One region of the Shewanella psychrophila genome, then DNA from elsewhere that is predicted to be linked to it. Evidence: predicted binding sites of a transcription regulator. Region 1 holds the regulator's gene; the other holds the start of a gene.
The links. The regulator LexA, encoded in region 1, represses DNA repair genes until DNA is damaged. The targets are predictions, from matches to a motif close to TACTGTATNNNNATACAGTA.

Region 2: the regulator LexA is predicted to act here: its motif matches at 5,733-5,752, upstream of sps_RS05045 (LexA family protein).

What each region holds. Positions count from the first base shown of each region.
Region 1 covers NZ_CP014782.1:285,047-293,205, reverse strand. Annotated here, with positions in the region: gene mtr (tryptophan permease) at 1-170, opposite strand, end outside; gene plsB (glycerol-3-phosphate 1-O-acyltransferase PlsB) at 170-2,593, opposite strand; gene lexA (transcriptional repressor LexA) at 2,768-3,385, shown strand; gene sps_RS01305 (cell division inhibitor SulA) at 3,418-3,930, shown strand; partial or broken gene coxB (cytochrome c oxidase subunit II) at 4,365-5,477, shown strand; gene ctaD (cytochrome c oxidase subunit I) at 5,529-7,124, shown strand; gene sps_RS01290 (cytochrome c oxidase assembly protein) at 7,127-7,696, shown strand; gene sps_RS01285 (cytochrome c oxidase subunit 3) at 7,693-8,159, shown strand, end outside.
Region 2 covers NZ_CP014782.1:1,127,371-1,135,529, reverse strand. Annotated here, with positions in the region: gene sps_RS05070 (hypothetical protein) at 1-86, shown strand, start outside; gene sps_RS05065 (DUF6531 domain-containing protein) at 142-2,154, shown strand; gene sps_RS05060 (transposase) at 2,158-3,138, shown strand; gene sps_RS05055 (antibiotic biosynthesis monooxygenase family protein) at 3,410-3,709, shown strand; gene sps_RS05050 (Y-family DNA polymerase) at 3,920-5,173, opposite strand; gene sps_RS05045 (LexA family protein) at 5,283-5,714, opposite strand; gene sps_RS05040 (two component system response regulator) at 6,297-6,941, shown strand; gene sps_RS05035 (two component system sensor kinase) at 6,995-8,159, opposite strand, start outside.

The DNA.
Region 1 (8,159 bases):
AACCACACACCGATCATCATTATTATGGAGTAGCTAAACCACATCCCAGCACCGACGACCGGCAGAGAGAACATACCGGCCCCAACCGCAGTTCCGGCAATAATCATGGCTCCACCGAGTAGAGACTTACTTGCCACTTTATTTTTCGTGGCATTCATATGGTTAGCCATTACGCTTTGTGCTCCGCTGCGACGCTATCTTCTATGGTCTGTCTGACAGATGAACGCAGCAGGCCATTGGCTCGCAATCTAATCCGTTCGACTTCCCCTCTCTTGTCGCTATCTAATAAGTAACCTAGCTCTTTTAACTTGACACTAAGAGTACCGTAAAGCTTTTTATCATAAAATTCCGGCGCCGTGATGCCATGAAGCGCACCCAGTCTCTGTGCCAGCCTATGACTCTCACGCTCAAGTTCTGATCGCTCCATCTTAGGACAGGCAGCCAGCAGGTTAAATATTATGGCATAGCGTTGCATCGTCTCACTCACTGTGCCAGCGAGTAACAACAACTGGTTGATCTGACTCTCTACTGGCGATAAGCGTCCAGCTTCGGTCACTAATCCTTGTGCGACAAATAAATCCAAAATTTGGATAACATGAGTTTCTATGTCCTCGATACCCATAAACAATTCTGCTTTCAATAAGGGGTAGAAGTCTTTTACCGTATCGATAATCTCATCTCTGGAAACGTGCTCATGCTGAGTCAAGCAGTTTGCAACTAGGGAGGGAACAATCAAAAGGTGGATGATATTGTTACGGTAATAGGTCATCGCTACTGCAATGCTATCTTCTATGGAGATGATATCCCCTAGCGGATCGCTATCTAGCTGAATCTTCTTAAGTTCTAGACCTTGCTGTACCAGTAATTTACCGTCACCTTCAGGTACAGATGTGAACTCAGTATAAGGCAGATCCTTGAGTAATTTTAGATAGAGATCTAGCTGCTTCTCAAGTTGTGAACGCTCCAGTGCATGTTGCTCGGAAGCGAGTAAAACCAAGCTTGTCAGCGTCACTGAACTCACCGCCGCCGCATCATTAATGCTTGTCATCACTCGATTAGCTAAGGCGTTCACCACAGGCGTCAGCCACTTAGGTTTCTGCTCAGGGTCTTTAGCTATCTCCTGCTTCCAATCGGGCACCTTCTCGTCCAGATAGCAATCTAAGGTGATAGGTTGACCAAAATTCACATAACCTTGGCCAAAGTTACCTAGCTTACGCAGCGCGCCAAACAGCTGCCAAACAGACTCTTTCTTTTTCTTCTTGCCGCTAAGTTCTTTATGGTAGGTGGCGACCTCCATCACATGATCATAACCTAAGTAAACGGGCACTAAAGTCACAGGTCTTTCCATGCCACCCAGCACACTATTGAGAGTCATGGCAATCATGCCAGTCTTAGGTGCCAGCAGACGACCGGTACGTGAACGTCCACCTTCGGTAAAGTATTCTACCGAGTAACCTTTAGTGAATAATTGATCTAAATATTCACGGAAAACCGCCGTATAAAGCTTGTTCCCCCTGAAGCTACGGCGAATGAAGAAGGCTCCGCCACGACGGAACATAGGCCCCGCAGGCCAGAAGTTGAGGTTGATACCCGCAGCTATGTGCGGTGGAACCATACCTTCGTAATAGAGAATATAGGACAGTAGCAGGTAGTCCATATGACTACGGTGACAAGGCACATAGATGATCTCATGGCCATCATGATGTAGCTGCCTTATCTGCTCTGCACCTTTAATCTTGATACCCTTGTAGAGCTTGTTCCACAGCCAGGTCAAGAAACGCTCTGCGATACGCACTAGGCTCTCGGAGTAATCAGCCGCCACTTCATCCAGGTACTCCATCGCCCTGGCTCTGGCCTCGACTTCGGAGATTTTCTTGCTCGCCGCTTCTTCTAGAATCGCCTTCTTTAGCGACTCAGAATTTAACAGGTCTTGAAATAGTACCTGACGCTTAGGCAAAACAGGTCCGGTCATCACTTTACGTTGACGACTGAAGTGGACTCTAGCCACACGAGCCAGCTTGTGAGCTATTCGCTTATCGGTGCCGTGTTCATCGGCCATATAACGAATTGAGACAGCATTAGAAAACTGCACGAAATTATGTCGTCCCAAGAAGAGGATCATCAGACATTTTCGGAGCCAGGTCGGATTTTGGCGCTCAAACACTGCCGCCTTCATGGTATCGTCTTCTTTGCCTGGAGTGCGCCCCCAGTAGAGGCTAACCGGCACTAACTGTATATCCAGCTCAGGCTTCTGCCTATGAACCTTCAACAGATCCATAAAGCTATTTAAGAAAAACTCATTGCTCTCTCTTTGCCCAAAAAGAGGCTTAGCACCTTCCAAACACACCACTCTGGGCGTGCGCTCACCATCGACAACCAGCTCATCATAAGGGCTCGGAAGTCCATACTGACTGGTTATTTCACTTAGGGAAGCGATATCACTGAGAGATTCAGTCTTCATCACATAAACCACAGGCTTATCTGGGTCTAAGTTGAGATCGGCAAAGGGGTCATGGGGCACAACAACAGTGAGCACCAGTTTTTTCTGAATCCAACGTAATGATTTATACCAAAGAGAGTCTTGTTTCGACATTTTTCTTATACAATGTGAGTCTTCTTAATAACGGCATAGAATACCAGATAAAAGAGAGTTAGCCCTAATCTAGTCAAAAGGTTCTTTTACGTACTTAATAAACTTGGTTAATCCTTGCACTGGTTGCAATACTGTATATACTGACAGTAACTGTATAGAAAGACAGGATTCATCATGAGACCTTTGACACCAAGACAAGCCGAGATCCTAGAACTGATTAAGCGCAATATTTCCGATACCGGCATGCCTCCGACTCGAGCCGAAATAGCTAAACGCCTAGGTTTCAAGAGTGCCAATGCGGCCGAAGAACATCTGAAGGCCCTCGCCAAAAAAGGCTGTATCGAGATTATTCCTGGTACATCTCGCGGTATTCGACTCACACAAGCTGCGGAGCCGGAAGAATTAGGCTTACCCTTGATAGGCCAAGTTGCCGCTGGTGAACCTATCCTTGCCCAGGAGCATATAGAACAACATTATCAGGTCGACCCAAGTATGTTTCGTCCTAGTGCCGACTTTCTACTTAGAGTACGCGGTGACAGCATGAAAAATATCGGTATTCTCGAAGGTGATCTACTCGCCGTCCATAAGGTTGCTCAAGCAAAGAATGGCCAAATTGTCGTGGCTCGAGTGGAAGATGATGTCACAGTAAAACGCTTCGAGAAAAAAGGTAGCATGGTCTATCTCCATGCTGAAAATGAAGACTATTCACCGATAGTTGTCGACCTCACCAGCCAGAGCCTGAATATTGAAGGACTCGCAGTCGGTGTTATCCGTAACGGCAATTGGCAATAGATGAAATCGCTCATTGGCGAAGGAGCTTGGTAATGAAAAATCTAATTGGAAATAGCCCTAGACACCCAGGTTTATGGTCGAATCCCCTTGACCAAGTGTCCATCGAACAAGGTAATGCGAGTATCACCACAGTAAGCACCCACACTCAGGGCCGGGTGGAACTGAGAAAAGTGAGTAATCAGCTTGCTACTTTGAGTCATCAGGGGCAATGGATTGTATTGATCAGTCCTCCCAACATGGGCTACAAGCAGATGTTAGCCGAAGCAGGAGTCAGAATGGACCGCGTCCTTCTCGTTCATGCTAAGGACGAAGTTGAAACCTTATGGGCCATGGAGAAAGCGCTCACCAGTGGCACATCCAGTGCCGTCATCTGCTGGACTCAGGCCTTAGATTCACGGGACAATCGCCGACTGAAATTGGTAGAAAAAAGCGCACGAGCCCTAGGCATTGTCATCGAAGATGCGAATAGCCACTTACATGCTAAGCCCCATAGCCAAACAGATACTCACTTCAGCCAAGCCAGTTTATTCGGTTCTCTACACTAGTCTCGAGTCAATTTGACGAATAGAAAATCTATTATTTAAGTCCCGTAAGGGACTTTTTTGTGTTTGATTTTTATTTAAAATATTTGAAAAATTCACCAAAAGTGATCTTGATCAATATTTCAACACCAAGTAAGTTAGGGATATAACAACGATAATTTGTTATATCCAAACGATTTAGTAGTCGGCGTAGTAAAGACCCTGCCATGTGTGGAAGTCCAGATATTTACCTCGCTGAAATCGGTACTGATATATTCAGCCGTAGGTGCGAGTGTGGTTAACTCAGGTAGTCAGTGACTGCCAAACTAAAATAACAAGTAAACCGCCACTGCACTTTGAAGTCATCGTTGCTTTTTTGGGAACTGAAGAGTTTGCATAGAGCAGAGACTTACTGTGTGACTCTTCTTTGTCTTAATTTTTGACAGAGGAGAAGTCTAGTGAAGCGAGTGTTGTATAGTTTTCTGGCGTTGCTGTTTACGCCCTACGTTTTGGCATCAGAAATGCCCCTTAATATGACAAAGGGCGTTACAGATATCAGTGGCCAGGTATACAACCTGCACATGATCATACTGTATATCTGTTGCGCCATCGGTGTTGTGGTTTTTGGTGTGATGATCTATTCCATGATCAATCATCGAAAATCTAAGGGTGCCGTAGCAGCCAATTTCCACGAAAGTACTAAGGTCGAGATAGCCTGGACCATAGCCCCTTTCATCATACTCATTCTTATGGCTATTCCGGCGACTAAGACCTTAATCGCCATGGAAGATCCTAGTGATGCCGACATCACCATCAAGATAACAGGCTCTCAATGGAAATGGCATTACAGCTATTTCGATCAAGATATAGAGTTCTTTAGCCTACTCTCAACCCCTAGAGAGCAGATAGAGGGAACCGAAGAGAAGGGAGAGAACTATCTCCTCGAAGTCGATAAGCCCTTAGTCCTTCCTATCAATAAAAAAGTACGCTTCCTGATGACGTCAGAAGATGTGATCCACTCATGGTGGGTTCCCGCGTTCGCGGTTAAGAAAGACGCAAATCCGGGTTTCATCAATGAAGCATGGACCCGTATCGATATACCAGGTACCTATCGAGGTCAATGCGCCGAGCTCTGCGGTAAAGATCATGGCTTCATGCCGATCGTGGTCGAGGCTCTAAGCCAAGCCGACTTCGACATCTGGGTAGCAGAACAAAAGAATCAAGCCAGCGCCGCAGCCGCTGAAGCACAGGCCTCCTTGAGTAAGTCCCTCTCCATGGATGAGCTGATGGCTCAAGGTGAACAGGTATACATGTCTCGATGTGCTGCATGTCATCAGCCCAACGGCATGGGCCTACCTGGCGTATTCCCTCCAATGAAAGGCAGCCCAATAACAACTGGACCATTAACAGATCACTTAGAGATGGTTATCAATGGAAAAGTGGGCACTGCGATGCAGGCTTTTGGGAAGCAATTAACCGCGCAAGAGATTGCCGCAGTGATTACTTATGAACGTAACGCATGGGACAACAACACAGGCGATACAGTTCAGGCGGCTGACGTTAGTCAGCATGGCCAATAGGGAGTAAATATGAATACTTTAACCCGCGAAGCGGAACCGAATATGGAAATCGGCCAGGTCGAAGAAGCCAGCGAGCACCATGATGAGCATCACCAGCAGCATCCTTCGGGCATTAAACGTTGGCTGTTAACCACCAATCACAAAGACATAGGCACACTCTACCTCTGGTTCAGTTTTATCATGTTCCTCACAGGTGGCGCCATGGCCATGGTGATACGTGCCGAGCTATTTCAACCAGGACTGCAGTTGATAGAACCTAATTTCTTCAATCAGATGACCACTGTCCATGGATTGGTCATGGTCTTTGGCGCTGTAATGCCAGCCTTTACAGGCCTGGCAAACTGGTTAATACCTATGATGATTGGCGCGCCAGACATGGCACTGCCAAGGATGAACAACTGGAGTTTTTGGATCTTACCCTTCGCCTTCGCCATCCTGCTGAGCTCACTATTTATGGAAGGAGGCGGACCAAACTTTGGTTGGACCTTCTACGCGCCGCTGTCGACCACTTATAGCCCTGACAGTACGGCACTGTTTGTCTTCTCTATCCATATCATGGGCATCAGCTCCATCATGGGGGCGATTAACGTCGTCGTGACCATAGTCAATATGCGGGCTCCGGGCATGACCTGGATGAAGTTACCACTCTTCGTCTGGACCTGGTTGATCACCGCCTTCCTCTTAATTGCTGTGATGCCGGTACTCGCTGGCACAGTGACCATGGTGCTCACAGATAAATACTTCGGTACTAGCTTCTTCGATGCCGCGGGAGGTGGCGATCCTGTGATGTTCCAGCATATCTTCTGGTTCTTCGGCCACCCGGAAGTTTACATCATGATCTTACCTTCCTTCGGTATCATCTCCGCCATAGTGCCTACCTTCAGCCGTAAAAGACTATTTGGTTACTCCTCTATGGTCTACGCCACCTCGAGTATCGCCATACTCTCATTCCTTGTGTGGGCACACCACATGTTCACCACAGGTATGCCAGTATTCGCCGAGCTCTTCTTCATGTATTGCACCATGTTGATTGCGGTTCCCACCGGGGTAAAAGTGTTTAATTGGGTGGCGACCATGTGGCGAGGCTCACTCAGCTTCGAGACCCCCATGTTGTTCGCTGTCGCCTTCATCATACTCTTCACCATAGGTGGCTTTTCGGGCCTGATGCTGGCTATCACCCCGGCTGATTTCCAATATCATGATACTTACTTCGTGGTCGCACATTTCCATTATGTACTGGTGACAGGTGCCATTTTCTCCATTATGGCCGCGGCCTATTACTGGTTACCTAAATGGACCGGTAACATGTATGACGAAAGATTAGGCAAGATTCATTTCTGGTGTTCAGTGATATCGGTCAACGTACTTTTCTTCCCTATGCATTTCTTAGGCTTAGCGGGCATGCCGAGACGTATCCCGGATTATGCGGTGCAATTTGCCGATGTTAATCAGATAGTCTCCATAGGCGGCTTCGCCTTTGGACTGTCTCAGTTTATCTTCCTCGCGCTGGTCATCAAGTGCATACGCGGTGGCGAAAAGGCTGCGGCTAAGCCTTGGGAAGGGGCTGAAGGTTTAGAGTGGACACTCCCGAGCCCAGCACCCTACCACTCATTCTCTACACCACCTGAGATTAAGTAGATATGAACAATAACCAAGGCAAGTCCAATCGAAAACTTATCAGTATGTTGATTGCTGGTGCTGTGGGCATGTTCGGTTTCGGCTTCGCTTTGGTTCCCTTATACGATGTGCTCTGCGAACAATTGGGGATCAATGGTAAGACCCAAAACAGTGCCAGCACTTATAAACCGATCACAATCGATGAGAGTCGTACCATTACAGTTGAATTTATGGCGCAGATTCAAAGTGATATGCCCTGGGAATTTAAGCCTGAAATCAAACGTATGCAGGTTCATCCCGGAGAGCTGATCCACACTCATTTCAATGCCAAGAATTTGTCTCTAAATGAAACCATTGGACAGGCTATCCCCTCGGTATCACCAGGACTGGGAGCCGCTTACTTCAATAAAACCGAATGCTTCTGCTTCAACCAGCAGAAACTAACGGCCGAAGCGAGCGCCGAGCTACCACTAATATTTTTTGTGGATCCTGATCTTCCCGATTCAATAACCACACTGACTCTCTCTTATACCCTCTATAACATCACCGACCGAGGTTATGTCGGCTCAGTTGAGCAAGGAGCAGCAAGATGACAACTAAGCACGAACACTATTACGTTCCCGCACAGAGTGCATGGCCCATAATTGGCGCCATAGGATTATTCCTCATTGCATTTGGCGCCGGAAGTTATGTACAACAACTCAAAACCGATGGCGGCAGTGGAGGAATGATTTTACTCGCCGGTATAGCCGTCATCATATTTATGATCTTTGGCTGGTTTAGAACCGTTATCGCCGAGTCAATGAGCGGCCTCTATTCCAAACAGATGGACAGATCCTTTCGGCAGGGAATGAGCTGGTTTATTTTCTCCGAAGTAATGTTCTTCGGGGCTTTTTTCGGTGCCCTGCTCTACGCCCGAATGATTGCCGTACCTTGGTTGGGTGGCGATTCCAATAACGCCATGACTAATGAGGTGCTCTGGCCTGGATTTGAAGCCGTCTGGCCACTAATAACAACACCCGATGGCACAAAAACAGAGGCTATGCCTTGGACTGG
Region 2 (8,159 bases), 840 kb from region 1:
TGGAACTGGGCATTATTAATCAAGCGACATACAGTGAAATTAAACTTTGGCAGGATGCTGAATTTACTGAAATAACCTTTGATTAATAAAGGCTTGATTGGATTAAGTTGCAGTGAACATATTGAAAGATAGCAAAGCCTGATGAATGCATTTGATTTGAATGCACGAACGGTTAGTAGTGAAGGCTGCAGTACCCAAGCAGAGCATATCGACATGGCCACAGGTTATGTGCTTGAGCGGCGCACCGACTTTACCCTTTCAGGGCGATTCCCTCTGCTGCATAAACGTTTTTATCATTCAGGCAGAATGATGAGCCCAGGGCTGCTTGGCACCCGTTGGCGCTGTTGGTGGGATATGAGCCTGCAATGTGACGGGGCGTCGGTGACTTTTACCGATGAGCAATATAATCAGGGCGTGTACACCTTACCGATAGCGGGAAGCGAAAGCCGGTTTCCCCCTCTGCCTCAATGGCGATTATTGCGCCGTGGTGATGATCTGTTGATGAGGCACGTCGATGGCCTTAGTTATCGCTTTGGTCACGCCTTTGGTGACAAGTTGCTTCTTTCTCGTATTAGTGATGGTAAGGGCAATGAGCTAACTTTCACCTATCATGGCGCAGTCCTGAGTCATATTATCTTGGCCGATGGCCGGCAGATCCGGGTGGATACTCATTTGGGCCGCATCAAGCAGCTGACCTTACTCACACCACAAGCGCTGCCTATCCAAACCTTGGTTCGATACGAGTATAATCCGCTTGGCTATATGACCTCTTGTCGTGCAGGGCCCGGCGAGAGTTTTGATTATCGTTACAGCAGAAATGGTTTTCTATTACGAAGTTCTGACTTGAGTCTCACCTGGCTTGAATTTGATTATGATGTAAAGGGACGCGCTCTTGCTATACGTGGTGCCGAGGAGCGTTTTAATGCTCAACTTAGATACGATGACGAGCAAGGTGTTGTGTATTACAAGAGTCTGTTTCATGGGTTCAGGCAATATCACATAGATGATCAAAACAACATCTCTCGCATTGTTTTTTCCAATGGTGATGAAACGGCCAATGAGTGGCGGGACAATTGCCTTATCGCTCAAATCAATGCCCGGAGAGAGTCTTGTCATTTTTCCTATAATGATTTTGGCCAAGTGACGGCAATGAGTATCTTGGATGATAAAATCTGGGAGTATAGCTACGATGACTCGGGACGATTGACGCAATACATAAATTCAAAGGGTGAGGTATGGTCATACCGATATGATAATAAAGGCAACCTTGTTAGTGTATCCGATCCTTTTCTTATGCAGTGGTTTTATCAATACACCAGTTTGGGTCAATTGGCTTGGGTCATCTCACCGGATACTAGCCAAACTGGTTATCGCTACAACCGATTAGGTCAGTTAGTGACTATTTTGCTTGCTGATGGTGGAACTGTCGTTTTTTACTACGATGGGCTCGGCCGATTAGTTAAGCGATGTCAGACTTTGGCCGATGGAAGTAAAGAGGGTCGTCAATTCTGGCAGTATAAGTCAGGCATGCCTCATCCCTGTGCCTGGGTTGATGAAGATGGCCTGCAAGCTAATTTTACTTACGATGTAACAGGGCACTTAATCGGTGTGACGAACTCCCAAGGGCTCAAGCATGATTATGAGTATGGCGCATTCGATACCTTGATAACTCATAGCACTCCACAGGGGCGAAACTTTTATCAGTATAATCACAATTGCCAGCTCATTAGTGTGAGTGAAGATAAGCAAATTGCAGATTCATCTTTGTATTTTCATTCTCACCAAGGGCAAGCTGTTCAGGCGATGACAACTCAGCAAGTTGTGTCTCAACAAAGCATTACTGTATTCGCTTATGATGCTGTGGGCAGGCTCGAGAGCAAAACCTTAGCCGATGGTACTAGTGTGCATTTTTATTATGATGCTATCGGGTGCTTAGTGCAGCAACAGAGCCGTACTAAAGAGGGGAGAGTCGCTACCAATATCACCCATGAGTGTGATGAAGTCGTACATCAGCTTAGGGTCTTGAGCCCGGATGCAGCATTAACCTTCGAATATGAAAAACTCATGGTTCCCCAAACAAGATTATCAAGACACCCAAAGTTAAAAGAGTCAATTTATGAGCTAGGCTTAAATAAAATAGCTGTTGAGGTTTGAGTTATGCCTACACCAAGAAAAGCACTGGTTAGTTTAGAGGATACTCCCTATTATCACTGCGTATCTCGTTGTGTTAGAAGAGCTTATTTGTGTGGTGTAGATCATTATAGCGGTCAATCTTATGAGCATAGGCGTGACTGGGTCGAAAGTCGATTGCTAGAATTAGCTGGAGTGTTTGCTGTTGAAGTTTGTGCTTATACAGTAATGGGTAACCATTTACATGTGGTGTTGTGTATCGACAAAGAACAAGCATTAGCCTGGACAGACAATGAGGTATTAGTTCAATGGCATAAGCTATTTAAGGGAACGTTATTGACCCAAAGCTTTGTTAATGGGGATGATCTTAATGCCTATGAGCTGAAAACAGTTAAGGACAGTACCTTTGAATATCGCCAACGCTTGATGGACATATCTTGGTTTATGCGCGCTTTGAATGAGCCAATAGCGAGAAAAGCCAACTTTGAGGATAACTGCAAAGGCAGATTTTGGGAGGGGAGGTTTAAGTCTCAAGCACTTTTAGACGAAGCGGCTGTATTGGCCTGTATGGCTTATGTTGATTTGAACCCTATACGAGCGGGCATTGCTAAGACTCCTGAAACCTCTGATTTTACCAGTATTCAGCAACGTATAAAGTCGGCCTTAGTAGGTGAACAACCCAATCACTTATTTCCGTTTATCGATAACGAACGAAAGAATATGCCTAAAGGGCTATGTTTTAGCGTAGAAGAATACTTAAAGTTAGTCGATGACACTGGTCGTATCATTCGTAACGATAAACGCGGTTCCATCAGTGAAAGCTCACGACATACTCTACATAGGCTCAATATCCCGGAACAGAATTGGCTAAAAATAACGTCAGAGTTTACTCGGTTGTTTAAGGGGCCTGTGGGGACTTTACAAGAACTAAGTCGTTACTGTGATCATTTAGAAAGAAAGCGCAGGCAAGGGGCGGCTAACTGTCATAAATGGTTAGATAGCGCCTAGTATATATTTATCCGTTTTGCTTAATAAAATAGTATAAAACAAACCGAATATCCATTCGGGGTTTTGTGTTTTCCTTATTTTAATATTTCATCTGATTTTAGTTTTTCTTGGCATTTCTTAATGAGTTACTCATTAAGAAATGCTATTTATCATATGTGGCAATTGATGATATAGAAGAGTCGTGGCACACTGGGTTTCGCGGTGATTTTTACGTGTTTTTAATGATTGTTTTTTATCATAATAATTTTGGATGTCTTTGTTTGGAGGGGTTATGTATATTGTTGCGAACCGTATTCCGGTGTCGGTGGATTGGCAGGATGAGTTTGAAAATAGGTTCCGTCAGCGTGTTGGTCAAATTGATAAACAAGCTGGCTTTGTTTCCATGCAGATCTTGAAACCTATTAGTGAGGGCGCACCTTATGTCGTTTTTACCACTTGGCAAGATGAAGCGGCTTTTGAGGCGTGGATCCACAGTGAGGATTTTAAGCTATCTCATCAACATCCTTTACCCAAGGAAGCGTTTACCGGTAGGCCTATGATTGAAAAGCATCAGGTGGTGATATCGACTTAAGGTGAGTTTAATGCCTGAGAGATTCACCTAGTGCGGATGATGTTTGAAATAAATAAAGCACTTATGCTGGGTTACATTTCTCGATATATGACTCTGATGGTATTGCTTCCGGCTGGATTTACCTAGTTCATATTATTCGTTTCAGGATCCTGTTAATGCTTTTTAATTTCACTGGGAGATGGCAGCGGTCACTGATACTAAAAGTTAAATTTAGCAATAGATCCTGGGGATGTCTTGCCAGCTGGTGGTGTATTGAGGTGTGAGATATTCTCGTCTCATGTGCCACTTTGCAGTGATACCTTGTGCCGCCATAAACATAGAGTCGGAGCCGTATCTGTGATTGAGGGAATCATAAACCTGCATTAACGCTGGGTTTCTCGGTGAGGCAAACAGATCCAGCTGATTATGTGACTCACTGATGAGATCGATGAGACCGACTCCTACCTTGTAATAGCGAACCCCTGCTTTAAATTGTTGCTTGGCTATTTGAGTTACTATTTGGGTTATTTCACCTGTGTCATTAGTGGGATAAGCAAACCTGTGAGTGAGTTTAAAGCCTGTTGGCTGCTCATCGAAAGGGGAGTTGGAGGCGAAAATAAGCAGTACTGAGCACAATGAACCTTGCTCCCTTGCCTTGCTGGTGGCGATACCGACATGTTTACTGAGGGCTTGCTGCAGGGAGTTTGAATCTGTGATCCTCTCTCCCATGCTACGGGTCGAAAAGATCTGTTGTTTATCGGCTCTGGCTTGATCCCAGCCCTTACACGGCTCACCGTTGAGTTCTCGCACCGTACACTCCATCTCGATACTGAACTGTTTTCTGGCCAGTCCCGGTGCCATTTGAGACAGTGCATAGGCCGATTTTATTCCCATCAAATCCAGCTTCTTGGATAAGCGCCTCCCTACGCCCCAGATATGATTGGGCTTTATCTGGGAGAGAATCGCCTTTCGTTGGGCTGAGTTATCGATGACACAGACCCCATTGTAGTCAGCGAGCTTCTTAGCGGCGTGGTTTGCTACCTTAGCTAAGGTTAAGGTCTCTCCCATGCCAACGGATACAGGTAAGCGAGTTTCCTTCCATACTGCACGCCGCAATGCCTCACCGTGCTTGACTAAGCAAGGTATGGCAGGATAACAATGTTTAAACGACAGAAACGATTCATCTATGCTGTAGACATGCTGATCCGGTGCAAAACGACCAATTATCTCCATCATGCTGGTGGACAGTGAGCCATAGAGTTCATAGTTCGAACTTAAGGCGATAATACCTAAGCGGTCACAAAGAGCCTTAATTTTGAAGTAAGGTTCAAACTTAGGGACCCCGGCATCGACGGCTTGACGGTTGGCGGCGACGATACAGCCGTCGTTGTTCGACAGGACCACAATAGGGCGGCCACGCCACTCGGGGCGGAACACCTGCTCGGCACTGCAGTAGAATGAATTAGCATCGACGAGAGCGAACATCAGATCTCCTCTGAGTGAGTTGATTCAGCAGGCTCGTTAACTCTGGTATCCATTCTGGTATTAGCGCTAGTGTTCACTAGTATGACAAAGTATGTATCAATAATTTTCATTAGTTAATTGCTGACTCGACGGCTAGCCCCTTTATCAGTAGAGGACTGGGTCGATGACAGCGTATAGACCGTACGACGATACCTTCGACACTGAATTGATCGTACTCATGTATGACCACAGGTTGGTGTTCATCGCTAGCCGAGAGTAACATTCGTCTTTTGGTGTCAATAATTTTGCAGACAAAGTTGCCATTATAATTCGCCACTATTATGTCCTGGTTTTGTACTTTTACATGCCTGTCGACGATGAGAATGTCGCCGTCATAAATTCCCACATTTTGCATCGAGCTACCACTGGCTTGACCGATAAAAGTGGCGCTAGGATGCTCAACGAGCAGCTCATCCAGACTTAAAGGCAATTGTTTGTAATCGGTAGCCGGGCTTTCGAAGCCGGTTATTCCCGCACTGGCTGAGATGGGGATCATTTTGATCATGGTCGTTTTACCCTGAACTGTATATTTATACAGTTATAAGTCTAGCAGTAATCTAAGTGGTGGCAATCTTTTTCGGGGTTATGCAGGTAGAACTTTGAAGCTGGATTGTCCCTTAATCTGGCTTATGGACAAAAGCGGCTGATTTTCAGCACTTTTTGTTAATTGGGTTAGATTGGATATATTCAATGACGGTAATGAGTGAGAGTGTTGGTGAGGGTAAAGGCCTCGTTTTTCAAAATAGGTCATTGTTTACCAGCGGGCTAAGCAGATAAAGAGTGATTGCTAGATATCCCTGTAAACTTCGTATATTTGGTGAATAACGCTTGGGTGTAGATAGAGATATCTTAACCTACACTCGGAGTGATATACGGTATAAATGAGGCTGTAACTGAGTTTGGCGTGTTTTATTGTAATGAGCTGGTATCAGTTTTATTGGTGGTAATAAAGCACAATCTACTGCGCACTAAGTCTTGACAATTCGACTGAAAGCCCTTCAATATGCAGATGATTGTGATCAAGATCAGTTTAATGTTATCTGGATAATACAGGTAACTCCAACTCTCTTCTGGAGGTGAGCCTATGACGTTTGGCCAGTACAAGGCGATAAATATATTGGTAGTAGACGACCATTCGTTAATTTTTGATGGATTATGTAGCTGCTTAGCCCCATATTCCGAGTTGAATTTGGTGGGATTTGTTGAAGATGGTTTAGCTGTGTATGAGCAATGTTTAAAGTTAACACCGGATCTGGTATTTATGGATCTTAAATTACCGGGCATGAGTGGCTTCGATGTTATCCGTCAGTTACGTCAACGTTGGCCGGAAATGATGATCATTGTGCTGACAGCTACCGTTGAGGAGAAGAGTGCCCGTGAGGCATTGGATGTCGGAGCCAATGGCTACGTACTAAAAAACAGTTCGAAAAGTACCTTATTAGCGGCAATTAAATCAGTCAGTAAAGGCAAGACTTTTATCGACCCGAGTCTGGACGAGCAACAAGTTGAAGCCCTGATCGGTGCCGTCGATGGTGATATGCCGATGTTGACTCCGAGAGAACAACAAGTGCTCAAGTTGATCTGTGAGGGGCGTCGCAACCGGGATATCGCAGAAGATTTAGTCATAGGTTTGAAGACGGTTGAAACCCATCGAATGAATTTAATGCGCAAACTCAACGCACATAATGTGGCCGAATTGATGCGTTGGGCCCAAAGGTTGGGCTCTTAGTTCTGTTCTTGTGATGGCAGGATTGATACTGACCGAGTATAAGCGTGCAATCATCATGTGTTTGTCTCGCTGTTTAATGCCTGAATTAGCGCCTCAAGGGGCGCAAACTCCTCCAAATTTAAACACGCTTCGGCTTCCAGGGCGACCTCTAAGTCGGCAGCAACTTCAGAAATGTTTTTTATTCCCGCCAGACCCGCGCTGCCTTTAATCGTATGCAGTACATCACTGAGGGGTTTCCATTCTTCTTGATTAATATGCAGTTTGGCTTGCTCGACCATATCGGTTAAATGAGCGGCCAGTCGCTGATTTAGATCGGTGTGGGAGACATCGATCATAGGTGTGTCGATATCGGTATTGATGACCAGAGGCATATCACGATCCAGTTGCAGATCTGCCGCCCCTTCAAGTGCCATATTTAACTGCTTCAATGATACAGGCTTAGTCAAGTAGCTGTTCATCCCTGCGGCTCGAATGATGTCATGCTCCATAGGGTTAGCGTTTGCAGTGAGGGCAAAAATAGGGCATTCGGTGTCCAGAATATCTTCACTTTCACGCCACTTTCGTGTGGTTTGATACCCATCGAGTCCGGGCATGCGGATATCCATCAATACCAGATCGAAGATATGGCACATTCCTTTTTGCAATGCCGCCTCACCGCTGCTGACACTGAATACTTGTTGACCCAACTCGAGTAACATCTTGCCGATAATATCCCGATTAGTATCCACATCATCCACCAGCAGAATTTTTAGCCTCCAGGGGAGCAGAGCCAACGTATGACTGCTTTGTTTGCGAGGCAAGTCGTGGCGTATCTCATGTAGACGTTGCCAGAGGCGGGCGGGCAGGTGATTAAGCTCAGGGTTATCTAACTCCTCATTATCACCCTCTATCGGTTTAATTCCCCATAATGCTAACTGTTTGTGCAGGGCAAGTGGTGCTGTGATGGTATCGTCTGGTAAGGCTAAGGGGGCTGTGGCTTGAGACAGGGGCAGATCTAACACAAAGGTGCTGCCTTTGCCTAAGGTGCTAAACATGGTTAACTGACCTTGCATCTTCTGGGCGAGTTTAGACGATATGGGTAAACCAAGTCCTGTGCCAGGTTGGTGGTGACAGCTTTGAGCAAAGGGTTCGAATATTCGTTGCTGATCTTGAATGTTTATGCCATCACCTGTGTCTTCAATGCTGAAATAGAGATGGTTTTCAACAACCTCTATACGC